Regions from separate parts of the Paenibacillus sp. FSL R10-2771 genome, predicted to be linked through region 1. Evidence: riboswitches for the same ligand, from Rfam matches in the RefSeq annotation. Region 1 holds a riboswitch; the other holds the start of a gene.
The links. Region 1 has a riboswitch for glycine ahead of NSU14_RS33035 (amino acid permease). Riboswitches for the same ligand answer to the same signal wherever they lie in the genome.
Positions count from the first base shown of each region.

Region 2: it holds a riboswitch for glycine, as region 1 does, so the genes downstream of both, gcvT (glycine cleavage system aminomethyltransferase GcvT) here and NSU14_RS33035 (amino acid permease) in region 1, are expected to answer to the same signal.

Region 1 is NZ_JBBOBM010000001.1:7,601,445-7,607,124, reverse strand. Features, by position in the region: gene NSU14_RS33055 (DUF1304 domain-containing protein) at 1-204, shown strand, start outside; gene NSU14_RS33050 (methyl-accepting chemotaxis protein) at 228-1,049, opposite strand; gene NSU14_RS33045 (DUF4386 domain-containing protein) at 1,269-1,976, shown strand; gene NSU14_RS33040 (Crp/Fnr family transcriptional regulator) at 1,933-2,529, opposite strand; gene NSU14_RS33035 (amino acid permease) at 2,593-3,969, opposite strand; glycine riboswitch at 4,120-4,199, opposite strand; gene araA (L-arabinose isomerase) at 4,665-5,680, opposite strand, start outside.
Region 2 is NZ_JBBOBM010000001.1:8,108,629-8,114,308, forward strand. Features, by position in the region: gene gcvPB (aminomethyl-transferring glycine dehydrogenase subunit GcvPB) at 1-518, opposite strand, end outside; gene gcvPA (aminomethyl-transferring glycine dehydrogenase subunit GcvPA) at 515-1,867, opposite strand; gene gcvT (glycine cleavage system aminomethyltransferase GcvT) at 1,867-2,988, opposite strand; glycine riboswitch at 3,075-3,174, opposite strand; glycine riboswitch at 3,178-3,273, opposite strand; gene gcvH (glycine cleavage system protein GcvH) at 3,458-3,850, shown strand; gene NSU14_RS35240 (hypothetical protein) at 3,984-4,616, opposite strand; gene NSU14_RS35245 (flagellar motor protein MotB) at 4,701-5,594, opposite strand; gene NSU14_RS35250 (flagellar motor protein) at 5,591-5,680, opposite strand, start outside.

The DNA of each region.
Region 1 (5,680 bases):
TATAACGGCTTTCTGGCGGCCGGTCTAGTCTGGAGCCTGCTGCATCCGAATGATACCTTCAGTGTTCAGCTTCAATTGTTCTTCCTGATCTGCGTTGCGGTTGCAGCCATCTATGGCGGCATCACGGCCAAGAAATCCATTCTATTGGTTCAGGGCCTCCCGGCCTTCATTGCTCTGCTTGCCGTTATTCTGGCGAATCTGTAATTATGAGAATGGCCGCTCTTCCCTCACAGCTTCTGCGCGAACTGGTTCAGCTGCTCGGACATCGTCCGGATCTCCTCAATGAAGCTGGAGATTTCATTCGTTGAAGCAGCCTGCTCCTGCCCGACTGACGCAATCTGATGGATGGATTGGCTGATCTGCTTCATCGCGGCTTGGATCTCCCCCAGGGTATCCCGGATCCGCTGCGCAGACTGCTCGGTTTCCTTCGAGAATTTGCGGATTTCTTTCGCTACAACATCGAATCCCCGCCCCTTCTCTCCTGCGTGGGCAGCCTCAATGGCTGCATTAATCCCGAGCAGATTCGTCTGGTCGGCGACCTTTCTGAGGACAGCCAGCACTTCATCGCTTTTTTTGACACTTTCGGCGGTCGTTTCTGACTGGAGCAGCAGCTTCTGCGAGAAATCGGCAAGCAGCCCCGATCCCTCTGCCACATGCCCAATCCGGGCGTTAGCCTGATTTAGGGAGACCGAGATCTGATCAGCGATTTCGCGCAGCTCGGTCTGTCTGCGGACCTGGATGCAGACCGCCCCGCAGACGCTTCCATCCTCCCCGTGTACCGGAAGAACCGTACCGACGAATTCATACCCATAGTAGTCCTTAGGGACATTAGCTTTCGAGAATTCATCATTTCTCAGCGCATGATACAGAGGTTCGTCCGCAAGAATTATCTGTCCTGCCCGAATTCCCAGATCAATGGACGTTCCAGGGAAATAAGCGATGAACTTCTCCACATCACAGACAGCAATAGATACATCATAGGGAAAAGCAGCTTTCAGGACCGGTGCCAGGTTCACTATATCTTCAAGGGAGCGGATAATGTTCTTCATGGATGTGGGTTCTCCTTCATTAAATCACTTCATTAAATCGCTTCATTGTACAGTACAGAAATATCTAGATTAAGGTTCGACATTTTTCAATGACTATCCTTTATTCAAAAACTTAATATTTAAAATTTAATCATGTCCTCTTAACTTAAGTCAATGAAGCCCTGCAGGCGCCTTAGTACAATATAACCACAATCAATAATCAATCAGGGGGTTATGCTAATGTCTGCTGCAGTGGCTCGAACCGGGGGAATATCGCTCATTGTAATGGCGGTTGCCGCCGCGCTCTCGTACGGATATGTCCAAGGGAATCTGGTAGTGGATGGAGATGCCGCTGGTACCTTCGCCAATCTTCAGGCCTCTCCGTCGCTGTTCAGGGCCGGGATTCTGGGCTGGGTACTGATTATGGCCTGTGATGTGGCAGCTGCCTGGGCCTTATATCTGGTGCTGAAGCCTGTGCATCCGGGCCTGTCCCTGCTGGGAGCATGGCTGCGCCTGGCTTATACGGCAGTGTTGGGGGTTGCTGTCTCCAGTCTGATCGTGGTATCACTTCTTACCGGTAACAGGGAGGTTGCGCTTTCCGGCTTCACACGAGGGGAGCTGCAGGCGGAGGTCATGCTTCATCTTCATGCTTTTGAAGCGGTATGGTCGGCTGGTTTGATTCTGTTCGGGGGGCATCTGCTGATTATAGGTGTGCTGGCGGTACGTTCGGAGAATATTCCGAAGCCCGTCAGTGTGCTGCTGCTGCTGGCAGGCTTCGGCTATATTATGGTTCATCTGTGCGGCACACTTGTGCCCGGGTATGGAGAATTCCTCCAAATCATCAAATGGGTGTTCATGCTGCCGATGACCGCAGGGGAGCTGGGGCTTGGCATCTGGCTGCTGTTCAAAGTCCCGGCTGCGCGTGTTCGCGCTCAAGCCGCTTCTTAATCCGGCTGAGCGACTCCGGTGTCATCCCGAGATAGCTGGCCAGCTGATGCTGGGGGACGCGGCTGATCAGGCCGGGCCTCCGATGCAGCAGTGCCTTGAGGCGGTCTTCGGGGGATGCCGCAATGAAGGCGGCGAATTCCGCCTGCACCTGTCCGAAATTCTCCTCGATCATCCGGCGTGTCATCAGCTCCAGCTGCGTGTGTCTGGCGTACATTTCCCTCTCGGTATTCAGCGCACCGACAACCAGTACGCAGTCCTCCAGACAAGTCAGGCTGTATTCCGACGAGGCATCCTCTTTATGCGCATTGAAGATAGCGATCGCCTGCTCCTCTGTGTAGAAATTCGAGGTGATGTCGCGGCCTGTGACGTCAACACTATGCTGCCGTACGCATCCTTTTAACACGAAATAGCAATGACCGGGAACCTCCCCCTGCCTAAGCAGCGTGGCTCCCTTGCTGTATTCCTCAACAAGAATCTCCTCCAGAATGGCCTGCTGCTGCTCTTCACTGAGGGAGGTCAGCCGGGTCATATATTGGAGTAATCTATGCTTCATGTTTCGGATTCCTCCTTATAACGCTACTGACAACATGTCAGTAGCGTTTGAACATTCTTGCACTCATGTATTGATTATACTGACATCGGCATCACTTTTCTCCTTCTTGCTCCGCATGGAGTACAGGACGAACAACAGAATGAACCATAGGGGCGTAAACAGCAGCGCCGGACGGGTATCATCTGCGAACAGCATAATGATCAGAATAGCAGCAAACAACGTTAATACCGCATAATTAATGACCGGTGTGAACGGTGCTTTGAATTTGGACGAGGCATGTAAGTCCGGGCGGTTCCTCTTATATTTGATATGACATACGAGCACAACCCCCCACACCCAGATGAAGCAAATGGCACTGATCGTTGTAACGATGCCGAAGGCCTGGCCCGGAATAAGCTTGCTAAGCAGCGCCCCGGCCGATATAACTATTGTAGAAATAAATAAAGAGTTAGCAGGCACATGATTTCGGTTCAGCTTGCCGAGCTGCGGGGAGGCCTGATTCCTTCTGCTCAGATTATACAGAATCCGGCTGGTCGAGAACATCCCGCTGTTGCAGGCGGAAGCCGCTGAGGTTAAGACGACGAAATTGATAATACCCGCTGCAACCGGAATCCCGACCAGGCTGAAGGTCCGCACAAAAGGACTTTCAGCCGCACTGAGCTGGGTCCACGGGTTAATGCACAGCAGGACGAAGAGCGCGCCTACATAGAAGAAGAGAATCCGCAGAGGAATTTTGTTAATCGCCGACGGAATATTTTTCTCCGGATCTGCTGTTTCTGCGGCTGATACACCCACAAGCTCCACACCGACATAAGCGAACACAACCATCTGGAAGGAAAATAAGAAGCCCTTGACACCGTTCGGGAACACGCCCCCGTGCTCCCAGAGATTGCGGACGCTCACCGATCCCGCATCCGTCTTGAACCCGATGACCAGCAGAATGATTCCCAGGCCAATTAAGGCAAGAATCGTGACGACTTTGATTAGGGCAAACCAGAATTCGAGTTCGCCGAAGCTTTTGACCGTCAGCAGATTGAGTCCTAACAGAATAATCAGGCAGATGACGGCCGGTACCCACTGCGGGATATCGAACCAGTACTGCACATAGACGCCCACTGCAATCACATCCGCCATCGCCGTCATAATCCAGCAGAACCAGTAGGTCCAGCCTGTAATGAACGCAGCCCGCGGCCCCAGATAGTCTTCAGCAATGTCCGTAAAAGATTGATATCCCGCTTTGGAGAGCAGCAGCTCACCCAGCGCCCTCATCACAAAAAACACGGCAATTCCCACGAGTAAATACGTGATCATAATGGACGGCCCGGCCTGCTGAATCGCTCTGCCTGATCCCAGGAATAACCCCGTACCAATCGTGCCGCCGATAGCGATCAGCTGTACATGACGGTTCGCCAAATCTCTCTTTAATTCTGTCTGTGCCATTGCCATTTTCCCCCTTAATGTGTACAACGCTTTGCTGCCAAATAACATAAAAAAGAGATTGGATATCATCCAATCTCCCGGTTCATAAGAATATCAAAATAAGCTACCTGCGCCGCTGACCGTAATTAATCAGCATAACAAATACAAATTCCGTACTCTTCTGTCCTTTTGCCTGAGATTGTGAACCCTTCGGCGCTGCGGTCTCCCGCAGTCTCTCCAGAAGCTGCTCCTGCTATAGTGTGATCCATAGCAATCATAGCCCGTGTGATGTATTAAATTGGTGAAGCGTTAATGCATTCTGATATTCTAACATATTACTCGGCATGTGAGTATTGAACAGTGATAAAAGTCTCCTACCTATGGCTAGATGTCTAGGGTGCGCTCCTGCACTACAGCGGCATAAATGTTGTACGTTTTGCAACTTGGATGCGCAGATACCCGGTTGTTTAGATAGATTGTTGTATGAAATACAAGAATTTCCACGCTAAACCGTATGAAGGAGGAGAAATGCTGCCTTTTGTACAACAATTTTCGATTTAGTCCAATTTAATGAAGCGAATGTTGTATTTTGTACAGGATTTTAGAAAATCACGGGCACGGAGGATGAGTTTGCCGGTAATACCTTGGCTCTGCATTAAAAAAAAGCAGACAGGCAATAGCCCATCCGCTCATTTGATCCAAGAATATTCCGCTATTTATTTAATGATTACATAATCCAGGCCAACCAGCTTGGCGTAGGTAACGATCTGATCTGTAGTCAAGTTGAGCGACACCACAGTATGGTGGCCGCCGCCGTTCTCGATCCAGGCTTTTATTCCATCCTGGAAGTTAGGCTTCACCTGCCAGAGCACACGGGCCACTGGAAGATTCGGAGCCGGAACCGTCGGCTCGAAGGCAGTAACTTCATTGATCAGCAGCTTGTAATGCGTGCCGAAGTCAGCCATCGATACCACGACGCCTTCGCCAGCCTTGCCGTCGAATACGAGACGGGCCGGATCTTCGCGGTCGCCGATACCCAGCGGAGACACAAGCACCTTCGGCTTGTTGCTTGCCAGGCTCGGGTCAACCTCAAGCATGTGGGACTGCAGAATCGCTTCCTGTCCGGCAGCCATTTCATAGGTGTAATCTTCCATGAATCCGGTGTTCAGGTTGTGGCTCATCACCTTCATCAGACGGTCCAGGGCTGCTGTCTTCCAGTCCCCTTCGCCGGCGAAGCCGTAGCCTTGTGCCATCAGACGCTGAACGGCAAGACCCGGAAGCTGCTTCATGCCGTGCAGGTCTTCGAAGTTCGAAGTGAACGCATTGTAGTTGCCGGCATCCAGGAAGCGTTTGAGGGCAATTTCATAGCTGGCCTGTACCTTCACGCTGGCTTCCCATGCTTCTTTGCTGTATGAACCGTAATCGAAATCATACTGCTCTGCATATTCAGCGAACAGCGCATCAATTTCTTCTTCCTTCACTTCGTTTACATATGCAACCAGGTCGCCGATTCCGAAGTAATCCACAGTCCAGCCGAACTGAATCTGGGCTTCTACCTTGTCGCCTTCGGTAACACCAACGTTACGCATGTTATCGCCGAAGCGGGCCACTTTGATATTGAAGCTTTCGTTATATGCAACGGCAACGTCCATCCATTCGGCAATTTGCTTCTGGACTTCGGTGCGTTCCCAGTACCCTACTACCACTTTGTTCTGTTTCTTCAGGCGGGCAT
Region 2 (5,680 bases), 510 kb from region 1:
CCGTGCGAGGAATCCGGCACGATGACCTTGGTGCGGACCTCGCCGCGGCTTTCATGGTAGGCGCGGATCATCATCAGGCCGGTCCATTCGCCATGGGCACCGGCGGCAGGCTGCAGGGAGACCGCATCCATGCCGGTCAGTCCGGCGAGATCCTTTTGCAGTGTATACATCAGCTCAAGTGCACCCTGGATACTCTCTTCCGGCTGGTACGGATGGATCTTGGCAAGGCCGGGGAAGCGGGCCACATCCTCATTGATCTTCGGATTATATTTCATCGTACAGGAGCCGAGCGGATAGAAGCCGTTATCGACCCCGAAGTTACGCCGGGACAGGGCAGTATAGTGGCGGATAACATCCACTTCGGATACTTCCGGCAGCACTACCGGCTCGCTGCGGAGCAGGCCCTCAGGAATCAGTGAGCTGATGCTCTCTTCCTGCGGCACATCACATAGAGGCAAAGAGTAAGCCGAGCGGCCGGGGCGGCTTAATTCAAAGATCAGGGTTTGTTCCGGTTTCATATACAGCCCTCCAGTGCAGTGGCGAATTCGTCAATTTCGGTCTTGCTTCTTTTCTCAGTCACGGCAACCAGCATATGTCCGGCAAGCTCCGGATACTCACGGCCCAGATCATAGCCGCCCAGATAACCTGCCTTCAGCAGCCTGGAGTTCACTTCACTGACACTGCTGCCTTCCGGGAGCTTCAGGACAAATTCATTGAAGAACGGGGCGGTGAAGACGCGCTCTGCACCGGTGATTTCAGCCAGCCGTCCGGCGGCGTAATGGCTCTTGCGGATGTTCAGCTCACCAACCTCGCGCATGCCCTCCTTGCCCATCACGGACAAGTAGACGGATGCGCATAACGCCAGCAGCGCTTGGTTAGAGCAGATATTCGACGTCGCTTTCTCGCGGCGGATATGCTGCTCACGCGCCTGCAGGGTCAAGACGAAGCCGCGCTTGCCGTTACGGTCAACGGTCTGGCCGACGATCCGGCCCGGCATGCGGCGCATCAGCGGTTCGGCAACCGCAAAGAATCCGCAGGTTGGTCCTCCGAGCGATGCAGCGATACCCAGCGGCTGTGCATCGCCGACTACGATGTCGGCGCCCAGCTTGCCGGGCGTTTCCAGCACGCCGAGTGCAATGGGATTCGCGCTGACCACGAGCAATCCCTTGACGGCGTGGATCAACGGCTCAACCTGGCGCAGATCCTCGATGCCGCCGAAGAAGTTGGGCGACTGGACCAGAACGGCGGCAGTATCGGCATCAATGGCCTCAGCCAGCTTGGCAAGATCGGTAACCCCGTCCTTATAATCGATTTCCACGATTTGCAGGCCCCAGGCATTGGCCGAAGTACGCAGCACCTGGCGGGCTTCCGGATGAACCGTACGGGAGACAATCAGCTTTTTGCGTTTCGTGGCACCTGCGGCAAGCACGGCTGCTTCGGAGAAGGCCGTTGCGCCGTCATACATACTGGCATTGGCGACCTTCATACCGGTCAGCTCACAGATATAGGACTGGAATTCGAAGATTGCCTGAAGCTCGCCCTGGCTGATTTCCGGCTGATAAGGGGTATAGGCAGTATAGAATTCCGAACGGGAAATAATATGGTTAATGACAACAGGAATGTGGTGGTCATAGAGGCCGGCGCCAAGGAAGCTGGCATGGGTATCAAAGTCGGCATTCTTGTCAGCCAGACCCTTCATATGGCGCAGCAGCGCATATTCGTCCAGCGGGCCGGACATCGGCATCGTTCCCTGGTAGCGGACAGATTGAGGGATATCAGCGAATAGCTCATCGATGGACTGAATCCCGACAGTCTCCATCATTTCTGCGCGGTCTTGCTCCGTCATAGGCAGATAGCGGTGCTTCATTACGGCTTCACTCCTTGGCTCTTTTTGTAGAAGGGGGCTTTGATCACGGCAGCCTTCAGTTGCTTGCCGCGGATCTCCACATACACCTCTGTGCCGATCTCAGTATAGGCAGCATCCAGCAGGGCAAGTCCGAGATTCCGCTTCAGCGTTGGGGATTGAGTACCGGTTGTGACTTCACCGATCTTCACACCGTCGGCATATACAGGATAATGGGAGCGGGGAATCCCGCGGTCGATCATTTCAAGCCCCACAAGGCGGCGCGGGAGACCGGCTTCCTTCTGCTTCAGCAAGGCATCACGGCCGATGAAATCTGCTTTGTCCAGCTTCACGAAGAACTGGACACCCGCTTCGAGCGGCGTAATATCCGCCGAGAGCTCCTGGCCGTACAGCGGCAGCTTGGCTTCGAAGCGGAGCGTGTCGCGTGCGCCGAGTCCGGCAGGGGTCAGGCCATGCGGCGCGCCTGCGGCCAGCAGACCATTCCAGAGTACAGCCGCTGTGTGGACCGGGGCGTACAGCTCAAAGCCGTCCTCCCCGGTATAGCCGGTGCGGGAGAGCAGTACAGATACGCCGCAGACCTCGGCGTGTTCGATGAAGTGGAAGGGCTTCATCTCTGCGAGCGGGGCAGAGGTAACTTCGGCCAGAATCGTCTCAGCCAGCGGACCCTGCAGAGCGAGCAGCAGCGTCTCATCAGAGACGTTCTTCAGGCTGACACCGCTGAATTCAGCGGTGAGATGTTCCTGCAGCCACTGGAAGTCCTTGTCGATATTGGAGGCGTTCACGACGAGCATATAGCGCTCATGGCCCAGGCGGTAGACGAGCAGATCATCTACTACGCCGCCGCTCGGATAGAGCATCAGGGTATACTGCGCCGCGCCGTCTGCAAGGCGGCTGACGTCATTTGTGGTCAACTGCTGCAGGAAGGCTTCAGCGCCGCTGCCGTCAACCATGAATTCACCCATATGCGATACATCGAACAGTCCGGCCTGCTGGCGGACCGCTTCATGTTCCTTAACGATGCCAGTAAACTGCACCGGCAGCTCCCAGCCGCCGAAATCAATGCATCTGGACTCCGCATAAGCGGCATAGAGATCATAAAAAGGCGTTCTTCTCAAAGACTCCATCGTGTCACCCCTTAGTCTGTTTACATGCAAAAAAGGACAGGCGAAAGTCCATCAATGCACATCAAACATGCATCAATAGACGTTCGCTCTGTCCTTTGTACCTGAGAGTTACCCTGCTATCATGCCCGCAGGTTTCCCCGTTGGTGATCCGTTTCCTGTTGTCCAGGCTGTGGATGCTCTCCAGAGATGCGTCCGGCAAAGGTCCTTTTGCCTGAGAGATTCACCCATCCCGGGCTTACTCCTTCGGCGCTGCCCCTGAGGGTCAGTCTCTCCCTATGCCATCATTCGCAAACCATATGTTTTTCTACTGACTCCATTAAACCGGGTTTACAAGCACGCTGTCAATCAAAAAACGTCAAAAAGATGACAAATTTAATTTTCCTGTCAGTTATATTGACATTAGGCAAGGTCATAACTTAGGCTATAACTAAATTTAGAACTCCAAATGTGGAAAAGAGGCGGCTTGGAAATGAGTGAAGTGTTGGACAACCTGCTATACAGCGAAGAGCATGAATGGGCACAGCAGGGTGAAGGACGCGTAGTACGTGTGGGAATTACGGATCATGCGCAGCATTTATTGGGCGACATCGTGTTTGTTGAGTTTCCGGAAGTCGGCGCAGCCATTTCCGCGGGCGACAGCGTAGGCAGCATCGAGTCTGTTAAGACGGTGTCGGAGCTGTACTCGCCGGTATCCGGCAAGGTAACCAAGATCAACGACGCACTCGAATCCAGTCCGGAGCTGATCAATGATCAGCCATACGGCGGCGGTTGGATTTTTGAGCTGGAGCTTGACGGTGAGTTTGCCGAGGCAGCTTCCGGCCTGCTGGATGCGGCTGCTTATAAGGAATTGGTTGGGGAATAGTTTCAACCGTTTATGTACCCGGATTATTAGAATAGATGACTGAACTGGATTTACGAAAAGATGAACATGGCAGGCTTCTCTTATTACATTAGATGTCACTAATGTGAGAGGTCTGTCTTTTTGCGTTTCTGTATCACTCCGGAAAGCTAAGCAGCCCCGGATAAATGCGGGGAGCCAAGTGCCAAAGGGCGGGCAGCAGAGCCAGACCCGTAACGGCAAAGATAAGGCACAGCAATAGGAACCGGTATCTTTTTCTGGGACGGGTATTGGGTTTGAGCACGAAGTAATACACACCGGCCGAATAAAACGGGAAAAGCACCACGGCAGACATGCCCATACAGACCAGAAATGTGGATTCCCCGGCGGAGGAAGGGATCATGGCTTCCGGGTTATAGACCGGATTGATCTGCAGAAAGAGGATCACAAATGTCAGATAGGCGAAGAGTAAAAGAAGAGGGAAACAGCGGATGCGTCCATCCTCGGACAAACCGTACAGCATCCACCAGACCCCGAGCCAGGGCAGGGCAAAGGCTGCGCCGGCAATAAGGAAGTCAATGCCTATATACATCAGTTTATCGGGAGGATACACATGGGCCAGGTCCCCCCAGAAGTAATCGGAGGAGAAGAACATCATAAATACAGATAATAAACCAATGAAGAAGGTAATTATTCCCTGGGCAAAAACAATCATGATCAGCGAAACCGGCTGCCGCAGAAAATAGAGAAAACGGGTGGCGTCCGGTGTCGTTCCGTTTGTAGTCTGCATAGCGTTCAATCTCCTTATACTAGCAAATGGTTGCCGTGCCTTCTCATCTGCAGATCTCTGAGCTGATTCGCTTGCAGATACGTGTTATTCTTCCTCTTGAAGCTGCCGCAGGACAATAAGTTCGACCCGGCGGTTCTTCTGCCGTCCTTCAACGGTAGTGTTATCGTAAGCAGGTCTGGTATCCGCGTAACCGGCATATTGGAAAGTATCAGGGCTAAGCCCCTCGTTATCCAGGAAGAAGCGCAGCACAGAGAGTGCGCGGGCGCCGGATAGCTCCCAGTTATCCGTGTAATCTGAAGCGGCGGTTACCGGGACATTGTCGGTATGGCCTTCGATGCTGATCGTGGCACCAATTCCGCGGAACAGGCCGGATAGCTGGCGCAGTGCCGGGAAGGCAGGTGATTTCAGCTCGGCTTTGCCGGCATCGAACAGGAACCGGTCGCTAAGCGTGATGGCAATGCCCTGCGGTTTATCCGCTACAAAGATCTGCTCCCCAAGGTTGTTATCTTCCACGTATTTGGTGATTACACCCATAAGCGCGGCCAGTTTGGCCTCCTGCTCACGAAAAGCGAGCTCACGCGCCGAAGGCTGGTGTTCTGCAGTTTCCCCGTTTTGCCCGGATGTATCTGTGCCCGTCCCGGTTCCGTTCGAACCACTCTCCTTCACATTGCCCCCGGAAGAAAGACCGCCACCAGTGCTTCCGCCTGCTTCCTGTTCATTCGAGACTGCGGCTCCCGTGTTCCCCTGATTACCATCCAGCACTCCATTTCCGCCTTCAAGCACAGGACTGCCGCTCTTAAAGGTATCAGATAATGAACCGGTAACGATCGCGTATTTTTGCGTATCCAGACTGCTCATGGCGTACAGGATGATGAAAAAAATGAGCAGAAGCGTAATCAGATCCGCATAGGTAATCATCCAGCGGTCCCGGTTCTCCTTACCTCTACTACGTCCCTGGCGGCGGTTTCTTTGTCTCATAGCGGGTCTCCCGGGTTATTATTGCTGCTGCGTCTAGGTGAGGCATCGAGAATAAAGGCGGTCAGTTTTTTGCGGACCAGATGCGG